DNA from 4 places in the Paenibacillus sp. FSL H7-0940 genome. Region 1 is predicted to be linked to each of the others. Evidence: riboswitches for the same ligand, from Rfam matches in the RefSeq annotation. Region 1 holds a riboswitch; each other region holds the start of a gene.
What was found. Region 1 has a riboswitch for cyclic di-AMP ahead of MHB71_RS18105 (hypothetical protein). Riboswitches for the same ligand answer to the same signal wherever they lie in the genome.
Positions count from the first base shown of each region.

Region 2: linked by a shared signal. The riboswitch ahead of MHB71_RS14600 (C40 family peptidase) and the one ahead of MHB71_RS18105 (hypothetical protein) in region 1 are both predicted to bind cyclic di-AMP.
Region 3: linked by a shared signal. The riboswitch ahead of MHB71_RS24650 (C40 family peptidase) and the one ahead of MHB71_RS18105 (hypothetical protein) in region 1 are both predicted to bind cyclic di-AMP.
Region 4: linked by a shared signal. The riboswitch ahead of MHB71_RS07450 (3D domain-containing protein) and the one ahead of MHB71_RS18105 (hypothetical protein) in region 1 are both predicted to bind cyclic di-AMP.

Region 1 is NZ_CP150280.1:4,066,013-4,069,910, forward strand. It holds gene MHB71_RS18095 (Nramp family divalent metal transporter) at 1-753, shown strand, start outside; gene MHB71_RS18100 (HAD family hydrolase) at 859-1,542, opposite strand; gene MHB71_RS18105 (hypothetical protein) at 1,670-2,068, opposite strand; cyclic di-AMP (ydaO/yuaA leader) riboswitch at 2,184-2,359, opposite strand; gene MHB71_RS18110 (glutathione peroxidase) at 2,731-3,210, shown strand; tRNA gene MHB71_RS18115 (tRNA-Leu) at 3,358-3,440, opposite strand; gene MHB71_RS18120 (urease accessory UreF family protein) at 3,884-3,898, shown strand, end outside.
Region 2 is NZ_CP150280.1:3,353,355-3,357,252, reverse strand. It holds gene MHB71_RS14620 (xanthine phosphoribosyltransferase) at 1-177, shown strand, start outside; gene MHB71_RS14615 (hypothetical protein) at 275-604, shown strand; gene MHB71_RS14610 (hypothetical protein) at 724-942, shown strand; gene MHB71_RS14605 (carboxymuconolactone decarboxylase family protein) at 1,084-1,413, shown strand; gene MHB71_RS14600 (C40 family peptidase) at 1,487-1,951, opposite strand; cyclic di-AMP (ydaO/yuaA leader) riboswitch at 1,957-2,088, opposite strand; gene pelA (pectate lyase) at 2,507-3,469, shown strand; tRNA gene MHB71_RS14590 (tRNA-Leu) at 3,646-3,729, shown strand; gene MHB71_RS14585 (carbohydrate-binding protein) at 3,875-3,898, opposite strand, start outside.
Region 3 is NZ_CP150280.1:5,576,507-5,580,404, forward strand. It holds gene MHB71_RS24640 (M1 family metallopeptidase) at 1-1,219, shown strand, start outside; gene MHB71_RS24645 (hypothetical protein) at 1,230-2,081, shown strand; cyclic di-AMP (ydaO/yuaA leader) riboswitch at 2,327-2,464, shown strand; gene MHB71_RS24650 (C40 family peptidase) at 2,504-2,938, shown strand; gene MHB71_RS24655 (GNAT family protein) at 3,294-3,788, shown strand.
Region 4 is NZ_CP150280.1:1,674,959-1,678,856, forward strand. It holds gene MHB71_RS07440 (ABC transporter substrate-binding protein/permease) at 1-322, shown strand, start outside; gene MHB71_RS07445 (amino acid ABC transporter ATP-binding protein) at 309-1,031, shown strand; cyclic di-AMP (ydaO/yuaA leader) riboswitch at 1,250-1,445, shown strand; gene MHB71_RS07450 (3D domain-containing protein) at 1,448-2,122, shown strand; gene MHB71_RS07455 (polysaccharide deacetylase family protein) at 2,230-3,021, opposite strand; gene MHB71_RS07460 (hypothetical protein) at 3,175-3,516, shown strand; gene MHB71_RS07465 (PspA/IM30 family protein) at 3,628-3,898, shown strand, end outside.

The DNA of each region.
Region 1 (3,898 bases):
AAACCGGATATGGGCGGTGTTCTCCATGGTTTTGTACCAAATGTTGAGATTCTGCAAAACCCGGCTATGCTCTATATTGCCATTGGTATTATCGGAGCAACCGTGATGCCGCATAATCTGTACCTGCATTCTTCCATTGTGCAGACCCGTCAGATCGAACAGACACCACAGGGCAAAAAAGAAGCCATTCGGTACTCGACCATGGATTCTACGATTGCGCTGACACTGGCCCTGTTCATCAATGCAGCCATCCTGATTGTATCTGCTGCTGTATTCCACAGTGCTGGTATGACGCAGGTTGCTGAGATCGCTGATGCCTATCATCTGCTGACACCTCTATTAGGTACTACGGTTGCAAGTATTCTGTTCGGTGTGGCGCTGTTAGCATCAGGTCAGAACTCTACCCTTACAGGTACACTCGCTGGACAGATCGTTATGGAAGGTTTCCTGAACATTCGAATTCCGGCTTGGCTGCGCAGACTGGTCACACGTCTGATCGCCATCATCCCGGCGGTAATTGTGACAGCCATTGCAGGAGAACATGGCACAGAAGAACTGCTCATTTTGAGCCAGGTCGTGCTGTCGCTTCAATTGCCCTTTGCTGTAATTCCCCTGGTGATGTTCACAAGTGATAAAAAAAGCATGGGTGCATTCGCCAACAAATTGTGGCTCAAAATCATCTCATGGGTCATTGCCGCGATTATCGTTGTGCTGAATGTATATCTGATCATTCAGACGATCCGGTTGTTCTAATCTCATTTTAATTGGCTAAATACTAAAAAGGCTGATCAACTCCGGTATGCTATACCCAAGTTGATCAGCCTTTATTGTTGCAATCCAATAAACAACCATCTGAATCTAATCCTGATTTGGCATCAGTAACGGCAGGAGTTGATCCAATGAATCAACAGTCCAATCCGCACGTTTGTCATCCGATAGCTCTGGCTGGAATCTTCCGTAACCCTGCATAATCCGAATCGTACGCATGCCCAGCTTCCGAGCAGGTATAATGTCGTTATCGATCCGATCGCCGATCATGACGGCTTCCTCCGGTTCACAACCGGCCTGCTTCAAGGCCACAGCGTATAACTCAGGGTCTGGCTTGGACACTCCTTCTTCAGCCGAACATGCCAGAACATCAACATACTTCCGCAAGCCATAGCTTTCCAGTCTCTCTTCCGTTCCAGGACTCTGATTGGCAATAATGCCAATGCGATAATGCCGTGACAACTGCTGAAGAACGGAATCCGCTGAAGGAAAAGGACGTTCAAGATCTTTTTGAAACTTCAGCTTGTCCTGAATCTGTTTCTGATGCCCCTCGTCTTCAACGAATGTGCGAATCGCCACTCTCATAGGCCATTGCTCATATTTTCGGTAACAACTCGCGAACAGTTCGCGTACCGCCTCAATTGTCACCGGATACCCCAAAGCACAAGCTTCACGGACAAACTGTCCGATAATATCATCAACCGGCTCCCATTCATCCACCAGCGTATCTCCAACATCAAAAAACAACCATTTCAATCCACCTACATCCGGCACGCCAATTCCTCCTTGTAAGCATAAAAAAGAAGACTCACCATCCTGCATGAGTCTCCTCAAACTTCCGTTTATCGATACATTCAATTATAACAGGCACCTTACACCTGAGCAATCACAAGCTATGGCATTAACCATTGAGGAGAAAGCCAACTTCCCCATTGAGCGAATATACAATCCGGTCTGCGCCCATGCCCCGATAGATGCCCTTAGGATGACTCTGCTCCGTAATGACGCACAGGGATTTCGATGTCCATGAACGGCAGATCTGTAAATAACGACAGGTCAGATTCAGGCTGTTCTCGAAAATAAACACGTTGCCTACGCTGCCCTGCGGCAAAAACCATTTTTGAGCTGCAGCCGTATTCATGCGAATGACATGTTCTACTCCGATTCTACGGAGTCTTCGCTCTTCCCCTGCACTGTTGGTTAGAACGGCAAACGGCATTTTTTTGTACATCAGCAATTTGATAAATTTACGTCCTGCTTCATTTGGAGCAGTCACTAAGATCATCTCAGTATCCATCATTCGTTCCTCCCTTGGCGTGAAAAGACAACAAAAAAGAAGCGTGGGGGACCAAGGCCTCCCGAACGCTTCTTAAATAACCCATGGCGAAAACACCATGAACCAGCGTACGGCTTGTTGCCTCTCCCTTTAACGCTTACGAGGTTAGCTGACGGATTCGGGCGCGAGAGTCGCCCTATTTCCGGCTGTCACCGGAAAATTCACCCCATGAATGCCCACTGTCCTGGACAGCGCATTCCGTTGGTTCCCCCGTTTCCCATTCATTAATGAATGGAAACTCAGCGATTAAAACATCGTTCGTATATCTTAAGGTAAGATCGAGCGATATTATCGTTTGTTTCGTTTTTCAAGTACAATTTAGTTTAAATTGAAATTACGTTATGAATCATACACCCGTGCCATGTCGGTGTAAAGTCCGCCCAGATCACCAAATCGGCAGATTTTTGCCAATTCCTATCCATAATAACGCTTACAACAAAGTTATACTCTATCTATCTCTTCAAGGCTATCTAATTCTCACTCTGGCGTAAATCACTTCGCAATTCATTCACGTATTCTGCACAACTTGCCTGTTTTGATTCTTTTAACACCATATTAGTTTTGCAATATTTAATTGCAACCAATATAATAGAAGATATAAGAGTAAATAAATGGAGGCGATTTAGATGACAGTCTACGATTACAAAGTGAATACCCTTCGCGGTCAAGAAGTTGAAATGTCCGACTACCGTGACAAAGTGCTCCTGATTGTGAATACGGCAAGCTCATGCGGCCTTACCCCTCAATTCAAAGGTCTGCAAGAATTGCAAGACAAGTTTCAAGATGCTCCATTTGAAGTGCTTGGTTTCCCAAGCAACCAGTTTGCACAGGAAAAAGGATCTTCCGACGATATTGCCGAGTTCTGTCAGATGAATTATGGCGTGAGCTTCCCCATGTTTGAGAAAATTGATGTGAACGGTTCAAGCGCTCACCCTCTTTTCCAACACCTTAGCACAGAAGCTCCTGGCCTGCTCGGCTCCAAAGCAATCAAATGGAATTTCACCAAATTCCTCGTGGATCAGAACGGACAGGTCATTAAACGTTATGCTCCCAAAACAACACCGGACAAGATTGAAGAAGATATCAAGAATTTGCTGCAAAAATAATACACAGGCCACCCGTAGCCGGAAGGTAGAGCAACATTCCTCCGGTAATGGATGGCCTTTTTTCAACCCAGATGTCATACTGTTCGAAAAAGACAAAAAAAAGAAGCTTCCCATTAATGGAAAGCTTCTTTTTAATCGTTCATATGATGCGGTCGAGAGGACTCGAACCTCCACGGGCATACGCCCACTACCCCCTCAAGATAGCGTGTCTGCCATTCCACCACGACCGCATGTCGTAAATAATCGGCAACAGAATTGATTATACCGGGTTCAGAACTAAAAGTAAAGTATTTTTTAATACTTCTTTTTCAGCTAGGCATTTTCATCAAAAATCGCATAATCTCGTCATCTTTACCCATGAACTGCATATGATTAGATTTGATCCCCTCTCTTTCGGTAAGAGCCGATCTTGTTGATTCATTTATATATAGTCCTTCCTTATATATAGTCCTCCCTGCACTTCGCAAAATAAATAACACAATAAGTTATATAAAATAACACAAATATTAAATTCCAGATTTAATCCATTAATTTCACGGATACTATTGACAAAAAGCGGACATTTATGGGATGATAACTATCATATAATTCGGGTTTTTAAACACAAAGCAAACAAAAAGGAATACAAATGTCACTTTAAGTGACATTTAACGAACACAGGAGGCGAATGATTGTGAACCGTGGGAAT
Region 2 (3,898 bases), 710 kb from region 1:
GTCATCAAAATTATCGAGCGTTCCGGTGCGGAACTTGTCGGATTCGGCGTTGTGGTCGAGAAAAGTTTCCAGGCAGGGGCACGCACGATTCGTGAACAGGGTATTCCGGTGGAAGCCTTGGTACGCATTCGTTCCCTGAACGATGGTACGGTACAATTTGACGATAACGAAATGTGACATTTTAAAGGAATAGGGCCTATTTTTTGAACTATGCCTTTGCATGACCGCCGATTTCATTTATAATGGGGTTATGTTAGGGAGAGGAGGCAACACCATGGGGAACCAACCGGCAACAGAACAATTTTTTAATGATAAGCTGGCGGAATCGAAAGTTCATTTTGAACGTGCCCTGGATTGTAAACATACGGAATTCGATGACCTTTATCCCTATATGATTGAACATCCTCAATTTTTCTGGTACAAACGCTATGTTGCCTGGTCAGAATTACTGACGATTGTAGGCTTGTGCGAAGAGTTGTCCTTCTCTTGGAAAGAACAATTTACACCGCATCAAGTGGAGTACCTTGAAGAACGTGTGATGTCCGCCAAAGTGCTTGATTTTTGGTTCGAGAAGAACGACAGCAAAGAGCACGCGCAGCGGTAACTTTCAGTCGGGACATAATTTCGAATGACATGACAGTCCAATACAGTCACGTGAGACCTAAATGACTTTTCATTTAGGTCTCTTTTTGTAAATAAATTTGAAATATAGGAGCCATGAAGATGATTAGTGATACAGAATTGGACGCCCTGCGTCTGTCAGGTGAGAAAGTTAGAGTCGTACGGGACGAGCTGGAATCGAACGACGTGAAGGGGATTGTGGTTGCCTGGGATGGCGAGCAAGTACTTATCCGTCGTCAGAATCGACGTGTCGTTAAGCTGGACCGAGGTTACAGCTATCAGCTGTTCAGCGAGCCTCGCCAGAGTCCACTTAGTGAGTAACAGCTTGTAATTATGGCAGGGCCATGAGCGTTAAATGTTTGGAATTACCATGATTTCTTGGCATAATTGGCTCACTCGGGAGAGAAGATAGGTACAGTGAGGAAGATCTGTAACTATAGCCGAGAGGGTGTGCTACAAGCCATGACATTGATGAATGATAAAGTTCATGCCTACAAGGATCAGATTGGAGCATTAAGCGATGTGCTGCCAGGTGTGGTGAAGTCGTATCATGAGTTTACCGGAGAATGTTTCCAACCTGGTGTGATTGATGCGAAGACAAAACAGCTAATTGCGCTTGGCATTGGATTATTCGCCAACAATGAGGTATGTACCTTCTACCATGTAGAAGAAGCCCGTGCTAAGGGCGCAACAGATCAGGAGATTATGGAGACCGTAGCCGTGGCTGGAGCTGTTGGTGGAGGACATGCCCTGTCTCAGGGTGCGATGCGAGTGCAGAAGGCGCTGCATTAGTAAGCAATGCAACATACATTTTTAAGTGCAAAAAAGGCATCCGGTTAATAACCGATGCCTTTTTGTATGTGAATCACATTTTACCTAACATTTTATCATACATAAACTGTCCAGTTACCCGACGTGCTGTTACATAACGATCATTGAAGTATGGATTCGATAACTTCGTGATGCTTACACCTTTACTGCTGGAGGCATGAGCGAATTGTCCGCCGCCGATATATACACCTGTATGTGAAATGCCTTTGCCTGTTGTATTAAAGAACACCAGATCACCTGTCCGAACATTGCTCTTGGATACGGGAGTACCTGCTTTGGCTTGCTGCTGCGAAGTACGTGGTAATTCAATGCTGTATTTGTTGAAAAGATATCTCATAAAACCAGAACAGTCGAAGCCGGCTACAGTTGTGCCACCCCATTTGTAAGGAATACCTGTCATGTTGTTCACTACGGAGTTGATACTGCTTGCCTCTGTGCTTGTTGCCCCGGATGTAAATAATACAGCTGCTCCAAAAATGGAGATAATCAGTTTTTTCAAAATCAATGTTCTCCCTTCGATGCCTACGGAGTTAGCTAAGGGTTCGGTAGAAGGTTCCCTATATTTCCTATGTATAAGAATAATTCACCCAAATTGGTTCCCCCGTTTTCAAACATGAAACTCGGCAATGAATAATTAAGTTTTTGTAACTATTTGAAACTATATTGCATAAATGCGTAATTGTCAAACCCATTTAAAACCCTTCGTAATACCTCAATGTTAGCGGAATTAAGGTTTTTATATGAAAGAAGGGATCGAGTTTGGGTATCATTCATGACAAAAACGTCATTATTGATTCGTGTAAGACGAATTTGGATAAATAGATAGGTTTGTCATGAGTTAAAAGAACTATTCCGTTATGTAGAATTAGAGAGATTATATTCATTAAGTTGCATATATTGACAAAAATCGATTTTTTGCATATTATCTGATTATCCAATCCACATATTGGATGAAAATTGATTTTATTATGCAATAAATACAAATAAAGGAGGTTCGGGGCGTATATCATACGTAAAGTAGAAGTGGAAGATTTATAAAAACGAACATAGGAGAGTGTTACATTTGAAAGCGAAGAAAATAATTACTTTTGTCCTGGCATGTACGATGGTGTTCTCAGTAGTTGGAATGGCAGTTCTCCCTGTAGGGACGGTATCTGCTGCAGATGCGTCGGGTACTACAGCGAGTATTTCTGATATTTTGAAGAACCAGCTGCCGGATGGAGGTTGGAGAAAAGATTATAAACAGACAAGTGGAGAGTGGGCAAAGTCCACGATAGACAACAAGGCTACATACTCAGAAATTAGAAGATTGGCGAAGGAATTTAAAAAGACGAATGATCCGCGTTACTCCACAGCTGCAATCAAAGGAATTAACTTTTTGATCAACATGCAGTATTCAAACGGCGGGTGGCCACAAGTTTACCAAAGCTCCGGATACCACAAGCACATCACTTACAATGATGATGCCATGATTAATGTAATGATTATGCTGGATGAAGTAGCAGCACGCAAAGGTGATTTCTCATTTATCGACAGCACACTTGCTAACCGCAGTAAAAATTCAGTTGCCAAAGGTGTGGAGGCGATTCTGAATACACAGGTCGTTTCAGGTGGTAAGCTGACAGCATGGGGACAACAACATGATTCCAACTCTCTTAAACCAGCGAGCGCAAGAATCTACGAAGTGCCATCTCTGACAGCTGGAGAGAGTGTAACGATTGTTAAATTTCTAAAAACCAGACCTGCTAACGCTAAAATTACCGCATCCATTAAAGGAGCGGAGGCTTGGTTTAACAAAGTGAAAATTACGGGTTACAAGTATGAAAGAGCTAATGGAGATAGTAAAATTATCGCTGATTCCAAAGCTGCACCAATTTGGGCACGCTTCTATGAGATCGGAACGGATAAACCAATCTTTATTGGTCGTGACGGGGTAGTTAAATACAAATTAAGTGATATTGATAAAGAAAGAAGAGGCGGTTATGCATGGTATGGCAACTGGCCTTCCAAGCTGTAATTTGTAGTATGCTTCCGTTTTAATGAACCAAACTATTAGTAGCAGTTAAAGGTAAAGCCCGAATCGACATGGACGTCTGATTCGGGCTTTATTGTTATTATTTTCAGTGTTGACATGATAGATTACGCATGATATATTATTTCTTGTCGCCGATATTGATGACGGAGATACAATATGCGGTCGTGGCGGAATTGGCAGACGCGCACGGTTCAGGTCCGTGTGGGCTAACCCCCGTGGAGGTTCGAGTCCTCTCGACCGCATCTAATAAAAAGACTCCTTAAGCTAACGCTTAAGGAGTCTTTTTTTGCATTTTTTGATATAACACTAACTTTAGTGATGAGTATTCAAGAGGTTAGTGCTTAGCTGCACGTACAGTAAATGTCTTCCATCAGCCATACGGAACGTTTATTGTGCTGCGGTAACATTAAC
Region 3 (3,898 bases), 1.5 Mb from region 1:
TGTGCGTATTCGGGTGCCTGAAACATACAAAGTAGCTGCTACTGGATTTCCGACGCAGCAAGCCGTGGTGAAGAATGGAGAAAAGGTCTATCAATTTTACGCCGATGATGTGCATGACTTCGCATGGGCAGCTTCACCGGATTTTGTCTACGCCGAGGAACCCTTCTCTGCACCCAATGTGCCTGGTGTACGAATCAAGTTATATCTGGACCCTGCTCATCAGGATCTGAAAGAACGTTACTTCTACGCCGCGAAGGCCGCTCTAGCCAATTATAGCAAATGGTTTGGCCCATATCCTTACGCTACCTTATCCATCGTAGTTCCACCCAAAGCGGGGAACGGCGCTGGAGGTATGGAATACCCTACGCTAGTTACGGCCTTTGGAGCCGATGATACTACTCCGGGTTATGACCTGGAACGTACCGTAGTCCACGAGATTGGACACCAGTACTTCTACGGCATGGTTGCCAGCAACGAATTCGAGGAAGCCTGGCTGGATGAGGGATTCACCTCTTATGCAGAAGACAAACTGATGGAGCAGGAATACGGATTGATTCCGAATCTGCCGGTACAATCGGGACTGATTACGTCTCCTTCATCCTTAACACAAGAATCCTGGAAGTTCGATTCACAGAATGAGTATGCAGCCAATGTCTATACACGTGGCAAACTTGTATTGCTTGGTATCGAACATCAAGTCGGCGCAAAAAAGATGGAACGCATTCTCTCTACCTATGTGAAGAAGTACCGCTTCAAACATCCCACTTCGGCTGATTTTCAAAACGTTGTGGAACAAGTGACCCGTACTTCCTGGTCTGATTATTTTGATCAATACGTCTATAGTAACGGGATGGCTGACTTTGCTGTAGAGAAGATTCGTGTTACGCCCGTACAGAAAGACGGTCAAACATTGTACGAGTCATCCGTGACGATCGCAAAAAAAGGTAGTGATTACAGCGCCGTTCCTGTTCGCATTGCTTTTGAAGACGGGCATATCCTCACCAAGCAATGGAATGGCAAAGAAGATCGCATCACGTATAAATTAACTCACACATCCCCCGTATCCTGGGCCATGACCGATCCCCTGTACTCGATCGTGTTGGAGAACCGCCATATGAACAATTTCCTGAAATCCGGACTGGATGAGCAGACGAAGTCCCGCTGGAGCATGAGTGTAACCAAACTAATAGAAGCCATATTCGGAGGTCTGTCATGGTGAGGTGGAAACGGTGAAAGCGAAAATACGTGAAGGCTGGTTTCTCGTCCGTCAGCATATGTTCATTGCCGCACTCTTATTTCTCTATCAACTCATTTGGGGATATTTCTTCTATCGAATGGTACAATCGGCCGTCATCCCACTGCTCCTTCGCTATCCAGATGCTGATGCCGGTGAGCTGAGTACACTTTTGTTCAAAATGGAAAGTCAACTTAACCTGTCTACCCATCCGGAGGTTCATCGTTATCTATGGATTCTCGGGGGCATGCTGCTGGTTCGCATGTTGATCAGCCCCCTCATTCAGGCAGGACTGCTCTACTCACTTCAGCACTTTAATTCTACAGAAGAGCGTATCCCCTTTGTCCGCGGAATCAAAAATCTGTGGAAACCGATGCTGCTGCTCCACACCATACGTACATTATTGATACTTCTGCCCGCCTACTGGCTCATACCGAAGCTCTACTCGATTCTCATGGACGGATTTCATTCCCTTCAATTACTTTTGCCTGGCATACCTTATGTTGCTGCCTGGATTGTATATGGTTGGATCATCCACCATGTCATACTCTATATGCAGTTCGGTGTTTCGGCACCAGAAGGAGAAGGCGGGGCTCACGGTACCCTCAAAGCACTCTGGATTGCACTGCGTCATATCATCGCTGTAATCGGCATTGCATTACTGCTGGGCGGAGTACACCTGCTCGTCTTTGGGGCGTTCACTACAGCCTCATGGTTATTAACGGGACTGACCGGACTTATACTACAACAGACGTATCCACTTGCCAGATGTCTATTGAGTCTGTGGAAAATATGCAGCCATTTCCGATTATGGCAGTCCAAAATATCCAAAGGTGAGAGCAGATAGTTTAAAAATTGTTACCATCACATGTTAAACTCATGGCCTAATATGTACTTATAAATAGGCAAACCTCAACCTTTCCCCGTCAAAGGTCGAGGTTTTTTTTGCTAATTTTGTTGCTAAACGTTGCCAAAGCCGTACTCCTCTGTTACAATAATCGCAGTGAGTTTTTAGTAACAACTTTGTAATCTTTACATTCATATTTGTAACTACTTAAAATTAAATCGTCATTTCTTGATTTCGCAGGTGCATAACTAGCATAGCCAAATTCCTGGCACCTGGGAAGCGGGGGAACCAGTTATGGGTGAATTGATCTTGCTACAGAGGGATCATAGGGGACCTTCAACCGAATCCTTAAGCTAACCTCGCAGGCATTGGAAGGGGAATATCTCTTGTTCAAGAAGAAATTAACCGCAGCTGTACTTAGCATCACATTCGCTTTATCGCTTGGTGCAGGTAGCGCATTCGCAGATTCAAAGATGGACACAGTAATTGATTCAGCAATGGGAACTACATACAAAAGTGGGGGAACAACGCTTAACGGCTTTGACTGCTCCGGATTTACCCGGTATGTATTCGACAAGTTGGGTATTGATTTGGCACGCCAATCCAGTTCCCAATTCGACATGGGCGATTCCGTATCCCGCATGGAAATGAGAGCTGGCGATCTGGTGTTCTTTAATACAACAGGTAAAGGCGTATCTCATGTAGGAATCTTTGTAGGGGATGGAAAGTTCGCACACTCCTCTTCTTCCAAAGGCGTTACGATCAGTGCATTGAGTGAAAACTACTGGGCCAATCGTTATGTTGGCGCAAAACGGATTATGAGCACGGACGCATATGAATCACTGGCCCTTGACTAGGGACAAGCTGAGCAACATGATGCTGTAACCATTAACCATACTGGAACGAAGCAAGAAGCATAACAGAACCGCCCGGTACATTCTCCGCAGGAATGTATCCGGCGGTTTTTTTGTGCTTCAATCCTTATTCATGTTGCAAGTTATACTCGGGGTATATCCTGCGACATCAACAGGTTCATTTTGCGTTCGTTCGTCCGTGCCCTTATGATGTTTTTACCCATCCCGTTATAATATAAACGAAATTACCGGAACTTTTGTTTCATTTTTTTTCTTGGGAAGGAAGACTTGCTAAATGAACATCACTTTTGTAGAGTGGACAAAGAGTTCTGTTTCAAGGAAAGGAGCATGCAGGTGTATGAAGGAAACCCCTGTGACGTTTCACGTTGTACCCATGCGAGAAGAACATGCGGAGCTTATCTGCAGTTGGCAGTATGATCCGCCTTACAATATCTACAGCTGGCTCCCCTGGGAGCAGATGAAAGCTCTGGAAGTGGAATTCGGAGATGCACAGCTGCGGCAGGAGCAATATGCGATCGTCCTGGATCAGAACGATCGTATATGTGGGTTTGCTCAATACTTCCCACTTCAAGGGGTAACCCGGATTGGCCTTGGCATGCATCCAGAGCTGTGTGGTCAGGGTCAAGGGACAGCTTTTGTCACTGCCATTGTACAAGAAGCTATTCGCCGAAATCCCACGAATGAGATTGATCTGGAAGTACTCACTTGGAATGCTCGTGCCATTCAAGTCTATCTGAAGAGTGGATTTGTCACCCAGGATACATACGAACGACAGACCCCCAGCGGCTTGAAGCCCTTTCACTGTATGGTTTATGAAGGGCCTCGCGGTTAGAATCCATTGCAAAACAACCAAATTTGCCCCTTGTTATGTGATTAGTTCAAAAAATTCCCACAAAATGCTATGATGTCAGTACAGGTTCCGTTATAATGATATGGATAGTT
Region 4 (3,898 bases), 2.4 Mb from region 1:
GGATCGTGGTCAGTTGGAGGCAGCGCGTTCATTAGGTATGGGAAGAGGCGCCGCGATGCGTTATATCATATTGCCACAAGCCTTCAAAGCTGTATTACCAGCGATCGGTAATGAATTCATAACTATCATCAAAGAATCCTCCATTATCTCAGTTATCGGTATGGTGGATATTATGTATCAGGCAAGTGTAGTCAAGAACATTACGTACCAAGGCTTGAGTCCATTTTTGATTGCAGCAGCCATCTACTTTGTAATGACGTTCATTTTGTCCAAGCTGCTGGGACGACTGGAAAGGAAGTTGAGTGCAAGTGATAGACGTTAGACAATTACACAAATCTTATGGAAATAACGATGTGCTTAAGGGCATTAACGTGACGATTGGCAAAGGTGAGGTTGTCGTGGTCATCGGTCCTTCCGGTTCAGGTAAAAGTACTTTCTTGCGTTGTCTGAATCTGCTGGAACAGCCTACCTCAGGAGAGATTGATTTTGAAGGCGTGTCAATCACGGACCCCAAGCATAACATTAACGCAACTCGTGAGAAAATGGGCATGGTGTTCCAGCACTTCAACCTGTTCCCACACAAAACGGTAGAGCAAAACATTACGATTGCTCCAATTAAAGTGAAGAAACAATCCACTCAGGAAGCGGAGAAAATCGCCGCTGATCTGCTTAACACCGTGGGCTTGTACGATAAAAAAGATACATTCCCGAATCAGCTGTCTGGTGGACAGAAGCAGCGGATCGCCATTGCTAGAGCATTGGCCATGCAGCCGCATGTGATGCTGTTTGACGAGCCTACGTCGGCACTGGACCCCGAAATGGTCGGTGAAGTGTTGGATGTCATGAAACGTCTTGCAGAAGGCGGGATGACAATGGTCATCGTAACCCATGAGATGGGTTTTGCACGTGAAGTGGGAGACCGAATCCTGTTCATGGATGGCGGGGTTATTGTGGAAGAGGGAACACCTGATGAGGTGTTTGGAGCTCCAAAAAATTCACGTACACGTGATTTTCTTGCCAAAGTACTCTAAACGATGTGATTAAATAGCGTTACTGACTTCGAGTCGGTAACGCTATTTTTTATGGATAATAATCGCGTAAGCATTCGGAAAAGTAACTATTCTGTTACCAAATATAAAGGAATCGGGTCAACCAAATTTTCTGAATTAACCAGTATTCTTACAAATGCTTACATGCTAAAAACCATTTGGTAAGAATTACTACAAGTTCAGGTTACAAAATTGTGATATATTGAACTCTGCCGAAACTTCCGGACAGGGAGTGCGGGGGATGTAACGATGCAGATTGTGCAGGGGGAAGATCTACAGCACACTGCTTGGGGTGAATTAGGGGTACATAACGTTTCAAATGTAACGAAGAACCTATAGGGTGGCTCCTCATCCGAATCCGACAACTAACTTCGCAGGCATAATGAGGGAGGAAGACCATGATTAACAAGAAACGTATAGCCAAAACAGCAGTAGCATTAATGACAACAGCAATGCTCATTCAAGCCGTTCCGGCTCACGCCGATTCAGTTCATGTGGCCAAAGAAGGGGATACCTTCTACACCTTATCAAAACAATATGGAGTAGCACTCAACACGTTGGTTAAAGCAAACAACGACATTTCGGCTTACAACATTTATGGTGGTTTGAAAATTACGATTCCCGGTAAGGCAAACAATGTTGCAGCCGCTGCGGCAACGGAGAGCAAGACCCCAGCCAAAACGGTTACCACAGCAAGTTTGGACGTTAACGCAGATAACAAAGTGGTTCAAGCCTGGGGTAAGACATTCGATTACAGCAAAGCTGTGAACGTAAAAGCAACGGCATACTCTGCAGATCCGTCTGAAAATGGAGGCTGGGGTGCAGTCGATTATTTCGGGAATGACCTTGAACTGGGTACGATTGCAGTTGATCCAAGTGTGATTCCACTTGGAACTAAAGTACTGGTAACTGGTCACAGCCATCCAGGATTGCCAAAACAAGCTTTTGTAGCCACAGCACGTGATGTGGGCGGTGCAATCAAAGGTCACCGGATTGATATCTTTATCCCGGGTAGCAAACAGTCTGTAAGCTCATTTGGTTTTCAGGATATCGAGCTGTACATTCTGAAGTAGAGAGAAAATAACATTTAAAATGAATTCAAATAGGGTGTCTGCCAGTCGCTAATTCGCGATTGAACAGCACCCTTTTAATATTCTCATTTATTTCTATCACGGTCATCTTAATCTTTGGCCTTTGGCAATCCCAGCATTTCGTCCAAGGTGACCAGTTCATATCCCCGATTACGTAGTTCCTCAATGATTTCAGGCAAAGCCTCAATTGTGCCGTTAAGATTTGATCCTACACCTCCTCCAGCATGTTGCAGAACGATGGAGCCAGGTTTCACGGCAGACAGGATGTTATCTTTCACCTGTTCCTTTGAAAGGCCTTTCCAGTCCAGGGAGTCTACGTTCCAGTTCACAATGCTATAGTGTTGTTTGGCAGCCCATCTCAGCTGTTCTTCATTAATGTCTCCATAAGGTGGCCGAATCATCTTGGGCGTATAACCCGCCAAACGTCGAATAATATCCCCGGTATGTAAAATTTGTTTGCGAAAGGCATTCATCGACAGCTTACTGAATTCAGGATGATTGTAGCTGTGATTACCAACCATATGCCCTTCCTTAACGATGCGTTTCACCAGATCCGGATGTTTCTCTGCACGACTACCCACGATGAAGAATGTAGCTCTGACATTGTACTTCTTCAATACATCCAGTACTTGTGGAGTAAACCGTGGATCAGGTACATCATCGAAAGTCAGTGCAACCTTCTTGGTTGAAGGACCATTGGTTTTGAACGTATCGGCATATTTTTGACGTAACTGTCCCAATGTCAGTTGTTCTTCTTCCGCAGAATCCGAACCTGATACGGATTCACTTGGCGGGCTTGAAACATCCCGCGCTGAAACTGGAGCATGATATCCTCCGAGAAAAATAACGATAACCATCAGCATAATGAGGCGTACGCGCATAATATCGGCCTCCTTTTTCAAAATGACGTTCTCCTTGGTATGCCCGGGGGCTCCATAAAATATGCGCAGTGTGAGAAGTTTCATTGCCGATTTAGCTCATGACAGCCATAATTCCTCCATATATAACATATAGAAAAGGATAGGTGGATGGGTATGAGTACATATGATTTGAAATCCATACGTTTACAGGTTATTGAAGCAGGAGAAGATAAGGTTTTTCTCGTTACCGGAGGAAAGGCGCACATTGGCGCCGTAGCCACGTTCTATGTGGATCATGAGCGCGTAAGCGGGACGACAGTACATATTCCTGGGCATAAAGAACAAGAGCTGTGTGAGCGGCTTGCCCGAAAGGCTGCCTTGCAGCTGAAAGTAACCGTTACGGTGATCATGGGTATCCATTTTGATTCCATCACGCGGATGCAGATCGACGAAATCGTGCAGACTGCAGAGAGGTTGATGGAGGATCATCTGAACAAAGATAAACGATCTTCCTAACATAAGAGCCATCGAATGTTTTGATTTTATTTGCTAAAATTGAAACGAGTTGTAGATTGTTACGTATGTATGTTTATATACGATGTAATATCGACTAGGAGGAATAACATAATGTCCATTTTCAAACGTTTGCGTGATCTAACTATGTCTAACATCAACGCCATTATTGACAAGGCGGAAGATCCAATCAAGATGACGGACCAATATATCCGTGACATGCAAGAGGATCTGGAAGATGCGGAGAAAGCAGTAGCTCAACAGATCGCCATTGAGAAGAAATTCAAGCAGTTATTCGAAGAGCAGGAAGCTCTTGTGAAGAAACGTGAAGAGCAGGCGCATACGGCGGCACGTGCTCAGAATCTGGATTTGGCTCGACGTGCCC